2 regions of the Sphingobium rhizovicinum genome follow, and region 2 is predicted to be linked to the other one. Evidence: riboswitches for the same ligand, from Rfam matches in the RefSeq annotation. Region 2 holds a riboswitch; the other holds the start of a gene.
What was found. A riboswitch is a leader RNA that binds a small molecule or an ion and turns the genes downstream of it on or off. The one in region 2 is predicted to bind cobalamin.

Region 1 (7,853 bases), on a different contig from region 2:
GCAGATCATAACTGCCGAACACATTATAGAGCGTGCCGACGGTATAGCCGATGCGCTTGGCGATTTCCCGCGCGGAAAAGCGAGCGAAGCCGACCTCCGCCATCAGGCGGTGTCCCTCCTCCAGAATCAATGCCTCCAGTTCGGCGCGGCTATGGTCGGATCGTCTGCCCATGGCATGGCTCTAGAAACTTAATTGAACACTGTCTAATATTTTAATTGATCAGTGTTCAATTTGAGCTTATCCAGCAGGCTCCCATGGCGAATGGAAGGTCTGTCATGCTGGCTGTGCTACTTTTGGTCCTATTGGGTGCCGTGCTGTTCGATACGCGGCGTCGCGTGATGGCGCTGGAGGCGCGCATCGCCATATTGGAAGCAGAGGCGCAGCCTTTGCCAGTACCCGTTGCGCCGGAACCTGTGCGGGTGGTGCGAGATAGCGTGGAGGTTTCGCCGCCCACGCCCACGCCGGTGGTCACGGTGCGTCGCACGCCATGGACAGAGGCGGTTGTTCAGCCGAAGGTCGAGCCGGAGCCGGAAGTCGTCAATGCCGCGTCGATCGAAGATGTTGCGTCCGCACGGCCCGCCTTCGGCTTTGAAGAGTTGTTCGGGCGGCGCCTGCCGATCTGGGCGGGCGGTGTCACGCTGGCGGTTGCGGGTGTTCTGCTGGTCAAATATTCCATCGATTCCGGCCTGTTGTCGCCTGTCATTCGCGTGTTGCTGGGCCTGATCTTCGGTGCTGGCCTGATCGCTGGCGCGGAAGTCGCGCTGCGGCAGGAAGAACGGGTGCGCGATGCCCGCGTACGGCAGTCGCTGGCGGGCGCTGGTCTTGCCACCCTTTATGCCGTCATATTGGCGGCGGCCAATCTCTATCATCTGGTCGGGCCGGGGACAGCCTTTGTCGGTCTGGCCGGAGTGACTGCGCTGGCCATGGTCCTGTCGCTGCGCTTTGGCGCGCCCAGTGCCATGCTGGGGCTGGTGGGTGGTCTGGCCGCGCCGGCGCTGGCGGGGGCGGACGAACCCAATATTCCGCTGCTGTCCTGTTATCTGGCGCTCACCATCGGCGGCCTGTGCGCCTTGTCACGGACGCAGCGCTGGATGTGGCTGGGTGTCGGCGCGCTGATCGGTGGCGCGGGTTGGGGCAGCCTGTTGCTGCTGTCGGGCGCGCTGGATTTGGCGTCTTCGCTGTCGGTGGGCCTGCTCATTCTGGCGATCGGCATCGCCTTCCCGCTGTTCGCCTTCTCAGGCAGCCGGGCCACGCTGATCCGTGCGGCGTCGGCGGTGGTGGCATCGGCGCAGATGGCGGCGCTGATCGCGACCGGTGGTTTTGCGCTGCTGCACTGGGCGCTGTTCGGCCTGTTGTCGATCGCCTTCCTCTGGCTGAGCGGTCGGGAGCCGGCGTTGCGCCGCCTAATGCCTGTCGGGCTGGCGGTGGGGCTGTTGCTGGCTGGGGCCTGGCCTGCGCCGGCGGCTTCCAGCTTCATGCTGGTCGTGCTGGGGCTGGCCATGATCTACGGCGGCGGCGCGTTGTGGCGGCTCTGGCGCCCGGCGGGTGGGCTGATCGAGGCGGGGCAGGTCGCTGGCGTGGCGCTGGGTGGCCTGGCGGTGAGCGTGCTGCATTTTTATCGCGGGTCGGCGACCGATGATCTGCGCTTTGCGCTGATCGCGCTTGTCGCCAGCGCCTTGCCTGCTGTCGCTGTGGCGATGGGCTGGCGCAATCCAACGCGGCGGGACGACGCACGGCTTGCCCTGCTGGCGACCAGCGCGGCTATCCTGCTGGCCCTTGCCGGGATTTTCGGCCTTGCCGGATGGACCTTGCCGCTGGTGGTCGGGATCGTCGCGGTTGCCCTGTTGCTGCTGGCGGCGCGGGCCGGGGACATGAGGATCGAATATAGCGGTTGGGCCTTTGCCTTCACGGCGGTCGCATCGCTGGTGTCCGGGGATCGGGGGCTGGGCGAGCTTGGCCGACTTGCCGGCCTTGGCGCGGATGCCGGGCCGGCTATCGCCCTGCTGCGCTGGAGCGGCGTGGCGCTGGCCCAGATGCTCTATGCCTGGCGGGCGCGACTGGCCGAAGGGCGGCTGGTGGCGCAGATCGTCGCGACACTGTGCGCTTATGGTGCCTTTGCGCAGGTGGTGCCGGTCCTCTGGCTTGCCCCGATCGTTGCGCTGGGTCTGCCGTTGCTGGCCGAGGGTGCGTGCCGCCTGCCGCCGTTGCGCCTGCTGCCTGCGCTGGCGACCCTGTTCCTGCTGACATTGCTCTGGGCGGCGGAACCGCTGCTGGCGTGGATCGACCCGGCGATGCTGTCGCTGCTGGGGCGGCCGATGCTGGTGAGCCTGTTGCCCGATAGGGTCGACATGCTGCTTCGCCTTGCCTTGCCGGCCGCGCTCATTGGGCTGGCGGTGATCCGGGGGAAGCAGGCGATCGGTCTGATCGGACGGAAACTGGCGGTGATCGCGGCCGGCCTGTTCGGTATGATCGCCCTGCATATCCTGTATAAGCAGGCCTTCGCCATCGCCGACCATGCCGCCTTCGTGCGGGCCGGCCTGGCCGAGCGTACGCTTTGGGAAGGCTTGTTGATCATGGCGGGCTGGGCCGCATGGCGCCGGTTCAATCAGCGGGAGATCGGCCTGACGCTGGTACTGGCCGGGATCGCGCATAATTTGCTCTATACGCTGTTGCTGCATAACCCGTTCTGGGCGGCGCAGGCGGTGGGTAGCGTGCCGCTGTTCAACCTGCTGGTGCCTGCCTTTGCCATTCCGCTGATCGGGCTGTGGCTGGTCGGACGAATGGCGCCAGAACCGGCCGAGCGTTGCATGCGCTATCGCGAAGGCGCCTATATGGTCCTGATCCTGCTGTTCGCCTTTACCATGCTGCGCCAGTTGTTCTGCGGGCCGATGCTGAACCTGCCCTATCTGTCGGCGGGTGAGGATATTGGCCGCTCCGTTCTGGCGATCGCGCTGGCCATCAGCTTCCTGCTATGGGGTATTCGGCGCGGTGGACGCGACTGGCGGATTGCATCGTTGTTGCTGATGCTGGGGGCGGTGGCCAAGGTGTTCCTGCTTGATGCATCGGGCCTGACCGGGTTGCCGCGCATCGCATCCTTCCTGGCGCTGGGCTTCAGCCTGATTGGCATCGGCTGGCTTTACAGCCGTCATCTGCGTGTCGATGCCCGGCACGGGCGGGCTGAAAGCTGAACTTTCACCCGCTTGGCAAGCGGGTGACGCCGGGTTATGCCCGGCGTCGGCCGATGGGTTCACCCATTGGCCGCCGATCGCGCCGGTGCCTCGTGAGGGGCTTTAAAAGGGAATGCGGTGCGGGGGACTCGTCCCCCAAATCCGCGGCTGTCCCTGCAACTGTAAGCGGTGAGTGCGACGCATAGGCCTTTCTGAAATAAGGAAGGCAGCCACTGGGCCGGACGCTAAATCCTGCGAGGCCCGGGAAGGCCATGCGTCAAGCGTCGACCCGCGAGCCAGGAGACCTGCCGGCGTCTGGTCGCTCTTGCCCTGGTCCAGGGGATGGCCATGGCACGGTATCACTCCGTCTGAGCGACGAAAGAGCGGCGGGGGCCGCCTTGGAACCGTGCGTCGGTCGCTGATGGCGTCCGGTCGATGCGCGCTGGCCCCTGTCTTGTCGCATGATGCCGGGGTGTTTCCTTTTCCCATGACTGACATGTCCAAATCTTCGACGCCGCGCCTGCGGCATCGCGTGACCGGGTTGATGGCCGCGCTGATCGCGGCGAATATCGCCGTTTGGCTATGGGCCTTTGCCCAATTTCATGACCAGCCATTGATGCTGGGGACGGCGCTGCTCGCCTGGGGGCTGGGGCTGCGCCATGCGGTGGATGCCGATCATATCGCTGCGATCGACAATGTGACGCGCAAGCTGATGCAGGATGGGCAGCGGCCGATCACCGTCGGCTTCTGGTTTGCGATCGGCCATTCGGCGATCATCGCTATCGCCTCCGTCACGATCGCGCTGACGGCCAGTGCGTTGGCCCGGTTCGAGAGTTTTCGCGAGGTTGGCGGGATCGTGGCGACCGGCGTGTCGGCGACCTTCCTGTTCGCGATCGCGGCGATGAACCTGATGATCCTGCGGTCGGTGTGGAAGAGCTTTGCCCATGTCCGGGCGGGCGGCGCCTATGTCGAGGAGGATCTGGACCTGTTGCTGGGCAATCGCGGGCTGTTGGCGCGCCTGTTCCGGCCGATGTTCCGGCTGGTCAGCGCAAGCTGGCATATGGCGCCGCTGGGCTTCATCTTCGGTCTGGGCTTCGATACCGCGACGGAAGTGGCGATATTGGGCCTGTCTGCCAGTCAGGCCGCCGATGGCATGGCGATCGGCACGATCCTGGTGCTGCCCGCTTTGTTCGCCGCCGGCATGGCGCTGGTCGATACGGCGGACGGGGTGGTGATGCTGGGCGCCTATGAATGGGCGTTCGTGAAGCCGATCCGCAAACTCTATTACAATATCACCATCACCCTGATTTCGGCGCTGGTCGCGATCGTCATCGGCGGGATCGAGGCGATGGCGCTGATCGGCGACAAGCTGGGGCTGGAGGGTGGCCCTTGGCGGATCGCGGCGGAACTGGGCGAGAATTTCAACAGTCTGGGTTTTGCCATTATCGGCCTGTTCATCCTCTGCTGGGTGCTGAGTTTCGGCATTTATCGTTGGAAACGCTTTGACGAGATCGAAGTGCGGACGGCTGGTTGAACAGCGTTGGCTTGGCGGCCGATTTGGTTTAGGGCGACGAACATTGATCGCGCCGGTGCCCCGTAAGGGGCTTTAAATGGGAATGCGGTGAGAGGGGCTTGCCTCCTCAATTCCGCGGCTGTCCCTGCAACTGTAAGCGGCGAGCGCGATGCGCATGCTCTCCTTGCGAGAGCGGCCACTGGACCCCAAAAGGTCTGGGAAGGCGCGCATCAAGCCTTGACCCGCGAGCCAGGAGACCTGCCGGCGTCTGGTCGCTCTTGCTCTGGTCCAGGGGATGGCCATGGCACGGTAGTTTCTTCCGTCTGAGCGACGAAATCGTGTGGCTGGGGCTACACGGTGCGGGATGCCGGGCGCCCTGTCGCGTCCGCCCGTCGTCGCGCGTCGGTCGGCGTCTCTTGGGGATGCCGGCAAGCCCCGCCTGTCGTCGTTTGGCGCGCGGGAGAATAACATGTCCGATCTGGCCAAGCTGCCGGTCACTATCGTCACCGGCTTTCTGGGTGCCGGCAAGACCACGCTGATCAGCCATCTGATCCGCAATGCCGGCGGGCGTCGGCTCGCGGTGGTCGTCAATGAATTCGGCACTTTGGGTGTGGATGGCGACATATTGAAAAGCTGCGCCATTCCCGATTGCCCGGCGGAAAATATCGTCGAACTGGCCAATGGCTGCATCTGTTGCACCGTCGCCGATGATTTCATCCCCACGGTCGAGGCGCTGCTGGCGCTGGAGCCGAGGCCCGACCATATATTGATCGAAACCTCAGGGCTGGCGCTGCCCAAGCCGTTGCTCAAGGCGTTCGACTGGCCGGCGATCCGGTCGCGCATCACCGTGGACGGCGTGATCGCGCTGGCCGATGCGGAGGCGGTGGCGGACGGGCGGTTCGCGCCCGATCTGGAAGCGCTGGAGGCGCAGCGTCTGGCTGATCCGGGCATCGACCATGAAACGCCGCTGTCCGAAGTGTTCGAGGATCAACTGGCCTGCGCCGACATGGTGCTGCTGACCAAGGCGGACCTTGCCGGGCCGGAAGGCGTCGCCGCCGCGCGGGCGGTGATTGCGGCCGAAACGCCGCGTCCCTTACCGGTGATCGAACTGGTCGAAGGGGTGATCGACCCGCGCGTGCTGCTGGGCCTGAATGCGGCGGCGGAGGATGATCTGGCTGCGCGTCCATCGCACCATGATGGCGAGGATGATCATGAGCATGAGGATTTCGACAGTATCGTCCTGACGCTGGGCGAGATTGCCGATCCGGCTGACCTGACTGCGCGGATCGAGCGGCTGGCGCGCGAGCAGCAGATTTTGCGGGTGAAGGGCTATGCGGCGGTGGCCGGCAAGCCGATGCGCCTGCTGGTGCAGGCGGTCGGCGCGCGGGTGCGGCACCAGTATGACCGGCCCTGGCGGCCTGGCGAAGCGCGTGCAACGGCTTTGGTGGTGATCGCCGAGCATGATCGCATCGATGAGGCTGCGATCCGGGCCGTGCTGGAAGGCTGAGCTACCCCGATGCACGTCATCTTCCGCGAGACCCATGGGATCGAGGAAGCGGCTGTCCCGCAGGATCTGGGGCAGACGCCTGCCGATCTTGTCTTCCTGTCCTTTTCGGACAGCGATCTGGCCGCCTTTGCGGCGGGTTGGCATGGCGCGCGCGGCGTGTTGCCGACACTGCGGCTCGCCAATCTGGCGGCGCTGACGCATCCGCTGTCGGTCGATACCTATATCGAACGGACGCTCTTCGGGGCGAAGGCGATCCTGATCCGGCTGATCGGGGGGGCATCCTACTGGACCTATGGCCTGCAACAGGTCGAGGCGCTGGCGCTGACGCGGGGGATCGCGCTGGCGGTGCTGCCGGGGGACGGGCGGCCCGATGCGCGGCTGGAGGCGGCCTCGACCGTGCCGGCTGCGACGTTGCGGGCACTTGCGCGGCTATGTGACGAGGGCGGTGCGGTGGCGGCGCAGGTGGCGCTGGGGCTGCTGGCGGGTGCTGCGGGACTAGGTGGGGCGGAGTCGCCGATTGCGTCTTTGCCGATGGTCGGGGCGTGGGATGGCGATCTGGCGTCTCCGGCGGTTTTCGAAAGCCGGACGGATCGGCCACGCATCCTGCTGGTCTTCTATCGTTCCTATCTGACGGCTGCGGATACCCAGCCATTCGAGGCGCTGCGCGATGCCTTTGCCGGGCGGGGCTTCGACATGGTGGGGCTGTTCGCGCCCTCGCTCAAACCGGTTGAAATACGGGATCAGATTGCGGACTGGGTGAAGGCCTATGCGCCCGCCGCGATCATTAATGCCACCGCCTTTTCCGCGCGGGGAGAGGATGGCACGACCCCGCTCGATGGCGCGGGCGTGCCGGTGTTCCAGCTGGCGCTGGCGACATCGGGACGGCAGGCGTGGCAGGAGTCGGCGCGGGGCCTGTCGCCCGCTGACCTCGCTATGCATGTCGTCCTGCCCGAAGTGGATGGGCGGCTGTTTGCCGGGGTGGCGAGTTTCAAGGAAGCGCAGGCGCGCGACCCGGCGCTGGAATTTGCGCGCGGCGCGCATCGGGCGGACCCGGCACGGATCGCGGCCATTGTGGACCGGGTGGCGGCTTGGGTACATCTGCGCCAGCGCCCGGTGGCGGAGCGGAAACTGGCGCTGATCCTGTCGACCTATCCCGGCAAGGCGCATCAGATGGCGCATGCGGTGGGGCTGGATGCGATCGCTTCGGCGGAGGCGATGCTGGGCGATCTGGCCGGGGCTGGCTATGCGGTCGAGGTGGCGGGCGATCTGGTCGCCGACCTCCAGCGCGAATATCTGACCTGGTCGCTGGCTGACTATCGGCGTGCGCTGGCGTCTTTGCCCGACGCGCTGCGCGATGATCTGCATGTGGTATGGGGCGCGCCGGACAACGATCCCGATTTGCGGGATGGGGCTTTCCATTTCCCGGCCGTGCGGCGCGGCACGATGATCCTCGCGCTCCAGCCCGAACGTGGTCTCACGCATGATCGCGCCGACAGCTATCATGACCTGTCGCGCTGCCCGCGCCATGCCTATGTCGCTTTCTATCTGTGGCTGCGGACGCAGGGGATCGATGCGCTGGTCCATATGGGCGCGCATGGCACGCTGGAATGGCTGCCGGGGAAGGCGGTTGCCCTGTCCGACGCCTGCTGGCCCGAAGCACTGATC
Region 2 (7,853 bases):
CAGGCTCCAGGCGGGAGAGGCGTCGTGGGAACTCTGATCGGATTTCGCGGCCTTTTTCTGGTCGGCGCCGTCACCATGGCGCTTGGGCTGGGCGCGTTGCTGGGCACCATTTTCCATCTTCAGGGATCGACCCGCACATTTGCGCAACGGGCCGACATGGCGCAAAGGCAGGCTTTGCTCCTCACCCGCATCGACGCGCGGGCCGCACAGCTTGCCCTGACCCGGTCGAGTGCGGCGCGGGTCGAACTGGGGGATGCGGTGCGGGCCTATCTCACCAGCATTGCGGATGAAGAGGCGCTGATGGACGGGGACGAACCGGATCGTCATTATCAGGCGCAGGAACATGCCAACGCCCAGCGACTGGTGCGGTTGCTGATGGCGCGTCCCGATGATCTGACCAACATCCGGGTGATGATCCGGCATATTGCCGCCCGGGAAAATGAAGAGGCGGAACTGGCTACGGCGCAGGCGCGACAGGCGCAGACGCATGCATGGCGGACGATCCTGATCATTCTCTGCCTATTGTTGATCCTGCCGCTCTGGGCCAGCCTGTTCCTGTGGCGTCACCTGATCCGGCCGCTGGATGCATTGGCCCGCGCCAGCCGCTCCATCGCCTGCGAGGCTTTTCGCAAGCCGCTTCCCAGCAGCCGCCTGTCGGAAATGCAGCATCTGATCAGCCAGTTCGACAATATGGCGCAGGCCGTCGAGGAGAAGGTGGTCGCCCGGACAGGCGCCTTGCAGCAACTCAATCAGCAACTTGCCGATACCGATCAGCGCCGCCGCCTGTTCCTGTCAAAGGTCAGTCATGAATTGCGCACGCCGGTTACCGTCATGCGCGGCGAAGCGGAAGTGGCGCTGCGCATGAATGGCGACGCGCCCAGTTTGCGGGACGCGCTGCGGCAGATACTGGACAGCAATCATTTCCTGGAACGGCGACTGAATGACCTGCTGACACTCGCCCGCGCGGAAGATGGCGCATTGCCGATCCGGCATGATCCGGTCGATCTGGCGCAACTGGCGCGTCAGGTCGGGCAGAGCGCGTCCGGATTTGCCAATGCCAGCGGCGTCCGGCTGGAACTGGAGGCGCTGGATCGCCCCATGCTCGCCATCGGCGACGCGGATCGGCTACGACAGGCGATGCTGGCGCTGGTCGACAATGGGGTCAAATTTTCTCCGCCGGGCGGCACCATCAGATTGGAGAGAAGCTGCGCGAACGGCCAGGTGGGCGTCCTTATCAAGGATGAAGGGCCGGGCGTGGCGGAGGGCGAACTGGATCGGATCTTCGATCCCTATGTGCAGGGGAGGGCCGGGCGATCGCTTGGTGGAACCGGGCTGGGCCTGTCGCTGGCGCGCTGGATTGCGCAGGCCCATGATGGCGTGATCAGCGCCTGTAACAGGAATGAAGGAGAGGGCTTATGCGTGTCGCTCAGGCTGCCGGCGCGGGTTTGAGGATTTTGCTGGTGGAAGATGATCCGGGCATTGGCCGGTTCGTCCATCGCGGCCTGACCGCGGAAGGCTATGCCGTCGAGTGGCAGACGTTGGGGAAGCGCGCGCAGGCGCGGATGGCATCGGGCCAGTTTCATGCAGCGATCCTGGATCTGGGCCTGCCCGATGCAGATGGCGCCGATCTGTGCCGCGAAGCCCGCGCCAGAGGCAATGATCTGCCCATTTGCATGCTGACCGCCCGGGCCGAACTGGAGGACAGGCTGGATGGCTTTCGCTGCGGCGCGGACGATTATCTCACCAAGCCTTTTTCCTTCGAGGAATTGCTGGCCCGACTGAATGTCATGGTCCGGCGCAGTCTTGTGCAATCGCGGGACCGGATCGTGCTGGATGGACTGGTGATCGACCTGCGCAGCCGGTCCGCCCGGGTGGAGGAGGCATCGCTGTCCCTCAGCCGGCGTGAATTTGACCTGCTGCATTGTCTTGCGCGGCAGGCCGGACAGGTCGTCACCAGAGGCCAGATATTGGACGAGGTATGGGGGCAGGATGCGGACGTTACCGAAAATGCGGTCGACGTCTATATTGGCTATCTGCGCAAATATCTGTCCGCCCATGACAGCGCGCCAGACCTGTCGACGGTGCGTGGCGTGGGCTTTGTGCTGCGTCATCGGACCAAAGCATAAGTCACTCTGAGAGAAATCTCATAAAGCCATCAGGACCATCTCATAAAGCCCCGCCTACTCTTGGTTTCGACAAGCGGTGATGGCCGCAGTCTGGATTTAGGAGGATGCGATGATGGGAAGACGGGGGCGTCTGCTGGCTTGCGCCATGACGATGCTGGTTGCGGTGCCGGCGATCAGCCAGCCAGTGGCGCAGAAGCATGATTTCAGGCTGCCCGGCGTCGGCTGGGACGATATTCTCAATGACGAACATAGCACCGACAATGTGCTGATGTACGGTCTGGGGGTGAAGGCGCAGCGGTTCAGCACGCTGGACCAGATCAACAGCGACAATGCGAAGAAAGTGGTGCCCAAATGGGTCTTCTCCTTCGGGGACGAGCGGCAGCGCGGTCAGGAAAGCCAGGCGCTGGTCTATGACGGCGTCATCTACGTCACCGCATCCTACAGCCGCGTGTTCGCGCTGGATGTGAAGACGGGCAAGAAAATCTGGTCCTATACCGCCCGCCTGCCCGACGACATTCGCCCCTGCTGCGATGTCGTCAATCGCGGCGCGGCCATTTATGGCGACAAGATCTTCTTCGGCACGCTGGACGCGGGGATGGTCGCGCTGGACCGCAAGACCGGCAAGGTGGTGTGGAACAAGAAGTTCCAGGATCACAAGGCCGGCTACACGATGACCGGCGCGCCCACGATCATCAAGGACAAGAAGACCGGCCGGGTCATGCTGATCCACGGATCGTCGGGCGACGAATTTGGCGTGGTGGGCGAACTTTATGCCCGCGATCCCGACACCGGCGAGGAAATCTGGATGCGGCCGATGGTGGAGGGGCATCAGGGCCGGCTGAACGGCAAGCCATCGACCTTCACCGGCGATCCCAAGGCGCCAAGCTGGCCCAATGACAAGGATGGCAAGAAGGTCGAGGCGTGGAACCATGGCGGCGGCGCGCCCTGGCAATCGGCCACCTATGACGAGAAGACCAACACCATCGTCATCGGCACCGGCAACCCGGCGCCGTGGAACACATGGAAGCGCTCGCCCGGCGACAGCCTCTATACGTCGGGGCAGGTCTATATCGAACCCTCGACGGGGGAGCCGGTCGGCTTCTTCCAGCATACGCCCAATGATGCGTGGGACTTTTCGGGCAACAACCCGATCGTGCTGTTCGATCTGGAAAAGGACGGCAAGACGGTCCGGGCCGGCGCCCATGCCGACCGCAACGGCTATTTCTTCCTGACCGATCTCGACAAGCTGACCAAGCGTGACGGGAAGATCAGCAAGCAGAAGGGCAGCGCGCTCGGCATCTATCCCTTCGTTCCCAACATCAGCTGGGCCAGCAAATGGGATGTCGCCAATGGCCGGCCGATCGAAAATCCGGGCCAGCGCCCCCCACCGCCAGCGCCCGGCAAGGACAAGGGCGAAAGCATCCGCGTGACGCCCAACTTCCTGGGCGGGACCAACTGGATGCCCATGTCCTACAACCCCGGCACCGGCCTGTTCTACATCCCGTCGAACGACTGGTCGGAAGATTACTGGACCGAAAATGTCACCTATAACAAGGGTGCCGCCTATCTGGGTCAGGGCTTCCGCATCCGTAAGCAGTTCGACGATCATGTCGGCGTGCTGCGGGCCATGGACCCCAGGACCGGCAAGATCGCCTGGGAAGCCAAGGAGCATCTGCCGTTATGGGGCGGCAACGTCACCACCAAGGGCAATATCGTCATTCAGGGCACCAGCGATGGCTATGTAAAGATCTTCAATGCCAAGACCGGCGAGGAACTCTGGAAATTCCAGACCGGCTCCGGCGTGGTGTCCGTGCCGATCGTCTGGGAAGAGGATGGCAAGCAATATATCGGCCTCGCTTCCGGCTATGGCGGCGCCGTGCCGCTATGGGGCGGGGACATGGCCGACCTCACGCGAACGGTCAGCCAGGGCGGCTCCTTCTGGGTGTTCGAACTGCCCGAAGCCTGATGATCTTGGCGCGGAGCCCGACACTCCGTGCGAAGCGCCCGGCCGGACCGCGACCTCCCTCGCGCCTCCGGCCGGGCACCCCATTTCCTCATCCTGTTTTCGCCATGGATCGGATCTTCCCATGCGCCTTGCCTGCCTTGTCCTGCTGGCCGCTTCTGTCGCCGCCCCTGCCTTCGCCCAGCAAAAGATCGTCAATGTGGAGGAGCGCCCGACGCCATGGGTCGTGAACGGATGCACCATCGTCCCCCATGCGTCCTGCGCCGGCGCGGATTTGCGCTTTGCCGATCTCGCCAATGCGGACCTGACCGGCGCGGACCTGCACGGGGCCAAATTGTCGCGTGCGGACATGCGGCATGCCAATCTGACAGGCGCCAATCTCGACGGCGCGGATCTTGATGGCGCGGATATGTCCATGACGTTCCTGAATGGCGCGCGGCTGAACGGCGCGTCGCTGCGCGGGGCCAATCTGGCCTTTGCGCGCGCCGGCCACGCCATGTTCGACGGCGCCGATCTGACTGCGGCGACGCTGGAAAAGGCGCTGCTGAAAGGGGCTTCGTTCAGGGAGGCGAAGCTGATCCACGCCGATCTGCTGGAGGCCAAATTCTATGAAGCCAATCTGGAACGGGCGACCATGGACGCATCCCGCATCCGCTTTGCCGTGTTTCAGGATGCGTGGATGAAGGATTGTGCCGGCTGCCCGTCCAGTTGGCAGACCGGCGACACCGTATGGCAGACCGAAGAGAAGGAACGACTGCGCAATCGGGAACGATGACTTGCGCAGGACCGGCTTGCATCATAAGGAGCCTTGTCCTTGACCTGTTTCGGCAGGATGAGGGCGAAGATCGCGTCGGTTCCCCGGAGACGGGGATTAAAATGGGAACGCGGTGAGGAGGGTGAAAGCCCTCCGAATCCGAGGCTGTCCCTGCAACTGTAAGTGGCGAGCGCGATATACAGGTGCGGACGGCATGAAGCCCGATCCGCCAGCCACTGGGCCGGACGCTAAATCCTGCGAGGCCTGGGAAGGCCGTATATCAAGCGATGACCCATGAGCCAGGAGACCTGCCGGCGTCTGGTCGCTCTTGCCCTGGTCCAGGGGATGGCCGCGGCACGGTGAACTCCGTCTGAGCGACGAACGAGCGGCTGGGGCCGCATCGGACGCTGTGTGTCGGTCGCCCCTGGCGTCCGGCCGATGCCGGCTGCCGACCGTTCGTGAACGGCACGCCCCCGCCCATATGTCGTGCGACGCCGACGGGGGATTATAATGTTGAAGTTCACATCGGCTGCGCTCGCGGCCTTTTCACTATGCACGCCTGTCGTTCTGGCCCAGCCTGCCGCCGAAGGAGCGGATGGCGAAGCCTCCACCATCGTCGTGACCGGGGTTGTGGACCCGCTGCGCCTGAATATGAAGTCGCAAGGCGCCAGCCGGCTTGGCCTCACCGCGCTGGAAATGCCCGCCAGCGTGGAGACGCTGGATGGCGACGCCATTCGTCTGCGCGGCGATTTGACCATTCAGGATGCGGCCGCCCGCGCGACCGGCATCGTCAACACGTCGGGCGTGTTCGGCTTTGGCCTCTCGTCGCGCGGCTTCACCGGCCAGAATTCGGTGATGACGCTCTATGACGGGATGCGCATGTATAATAACACGCTCACCTTCCCGGCCGATCCGTGGATGGCGCAGAGCGTGGAAATTTTGCGGGGGCCTGCCTCCGTCCTCTATGGTGAGGGCGCCATTGGCGGGGCGGTCAATGTGGTCCGCAAGCAGCCGTCCGACGATATGCAGGTGAGTGGGCGGATCGGCCTTTCCTCCTTCGACAGCTTCAATGTTGCGGCCGGTGCCGGCGGTCCCATCAGCGAAGGCCTGTCCTATCGCGCCGACGCCAGCTTCCGCCGGTCGGAAGGCTGGATGGATCGGGGCGACAATGATGCGCTGGCTCTGGCCGGGGCGATCCGGCTGAAGCCTGCAAACAACCTCAGCATCACCCTGTCCCACGACTTCAGCGATCAAAATCCCCGGACCTGGTTCGGCGTGCCGCTGGTCAATGGCCAACTCGACCGATCGCTGCGGAAGAATAACTATAATGTGACCGACGCCAGCCTGCGTTTCCGCGACAACTGGAGCCAGGCAAAGGTCGAATGGAGCGTGTCGGACGCATTGACCATTCGCAGCAGCTTCTACCATCTCTGCGCCAATAAATATTGGAAGAATGCGGAAAATCTGACCTACATCCCGGCCACTGCCACGACCCCCGCGCAGGTGCGGCAGAGCAGCTTCCTGGAACTTTATCATATCCAGAAGCAGACCGGGAACCGCACCACCGCCAATCTGGATCATGACCTGGCCGGTCTGGAAAACCGGCTGGTCGTTGGCTTCGACGTCAATCGCATCAGCTACAAAAATGTCAGCAACAGCGGCAACACCGCCACCCGGTTGGTTGACGCCGCAAACCCGGTTCCCGGCCTGTTCATCCATCAACCCGGAGCAGTGACGAAGGCGCGCTACACCAATCGCATCCGCCAGTTTTCGATCTTTACCGAAGACCGGCTGAAATTCAGCGACCAGTTTTCGCTCGTCGGCGGGCTGCGTTATGACCGGCCGGAAATCACCAAGACCGACTATGTGAATGCGGCGAACAACTTCACCGCCACGCCCGATGCCGTCACCTGGCGCGTGGGCGCGGTCTATAATCCGATGCCCAGCCTGTCCCTCTATGGCCAATATGCGACCGCCGCCGATCCGGTCGGCGCGCTGGTGTCGACCAGCGTCGCGCAGAGCGATTTCGATCTGTCGACCGGGCGCCAATATGAAGCAGGAATCAAGCATATCTTCTGGGGCGCACGGGGCCAGTGGACGCTGGCGGTCTATGACATCGTCAAGCGCAAACTGCTGACGTCCGACCCGCTGATCCCGACCATCCAGGTGCAGGTTGGCCAGCAAAGTTCGCGCGGGGTGGAAGCATCGCTGTTTCTGGAGCCGGTCGACCGCGTCAACATCACGCTGAACGGCGCGCTGCTGCGGGCGCGCTATGACGATTTCGCCGAATCCGTGGGCGGCGTCCTGTTCCAGCGGGCCGGCAACCGGCCCAGCAATGTCGCGACCCGAACGGCCAACGCTTTTGTCAGTTGGGAATTTGCAAAGGGCTGGGTCGTGGATGGCGGCGTCAGCTATGTCGGCAAACGCTATCAGGACGCGGCGAACAGCCGGGTCGTGCCCGCTTATGCGCTGACCGACGCAGGGTTCCGGTTCCAGTTCGTCGAAGGCGCCAGCATCGCCCTGCGCATGCGCAACATCTTCAACGAAACCTATGCGCGTGCAACCTATGGCCAGACCCAATGGGTGTTGGGCGATCCCCGGACTGTCGAGGCGACCATCAATGTCGCCTTCTGACGGGCTGGTGGCGCGGCGGAGGGCATCGCCCTTCGCCGCGTCCGCCCTGTGGAAGGGCATGAAGCGCTGGCTTTATGTTTTCCATCGCTGGACGGGCATCATCCTGTGCCTGTTCTTCGCCATCTGGTTCCTGTCGGGACTGGTGATGCTCTATGTGTCCTTCCCGTCCTTCCGCGCAGCCGAGCGGGTGGAAACGGCTGCGCCGATCGATTGGGGGCGGGTGCATGTTGGGCCTGACCATGCGCTGGCGCAACTGAACCTGCCCGATTTTCCGGGCGAGATGCGATTGGACATGGTTGGTGGGGAGCCTCTCTACATCTTTGTCACGGCCGACGGGCGGCGGGCGGTGTCGGCCCTGACGGGGCAGGAAACAGGA

Region 1: another riboswitch for cobalamin. It lies ahead of cobW (cobalamin biosynthesis protein CobW); the one in region 2 lies ahead of ACFOKF_RS21130 (TonB-dependent receptor).

The regions. Positions count from the first base shown of each region.
Region 1 is NZ_JBHRVU010000004.1:2,171,776-2,179,628, reverse strand. It holds gene ACFOKF_RS11715 (TetR/AcrR family transcriptional regulator) at 1-172, opposite strand, end outside; gene ACFOKF_RS11710 (DUF2339 domain-containing protein) at 277-3,189, shown strand; cobalamin riboswitch at 3,256-3,495, shown strand; gene ACFOKF_RS11705 (HoxN/HupN/NixA family nickel/cobalt transporter) at 3,665-4,702, shown strand; cobalamin riboswitch at 4,739-4,961, shown strand; gene cobW (cobalamin biosynthesis protein CobW) at 5,151-6,188, shown strand; gene cobN (cobaltochelatase subunit CobN) at 6,198-7,853, shown strand, end outside.
Region 2 is NZ_JBHRVU010000005.1:534,047-541,899, reverse strand. It holds gene ACFOKF_RS21150 (sensor histidine kinase) at 25-1,449, shown strand; gene ACFOKF_RS21145 (response regulator transcription factor) at 1,416-2,126, shown strand; gene ACFOKF_RS21140 (methanol/ethanol family PQQ-dependent dehydrogenase) at 2,395-4,092, shown strand; gene ACFOKF_RS21135 (pentapeptide repeat-containing protein) at 4,214-4,864, shown strand; cobalamin riboswitch at 4,924-5,173, shown strand; gene ACFOKF_RS21130 (TonB-dependent receptor) at 5,354-7,477, shown strand; gene ACFOKF_RS21125 (hypothetical protein) at 7,464-7,853, shown strand, end outside.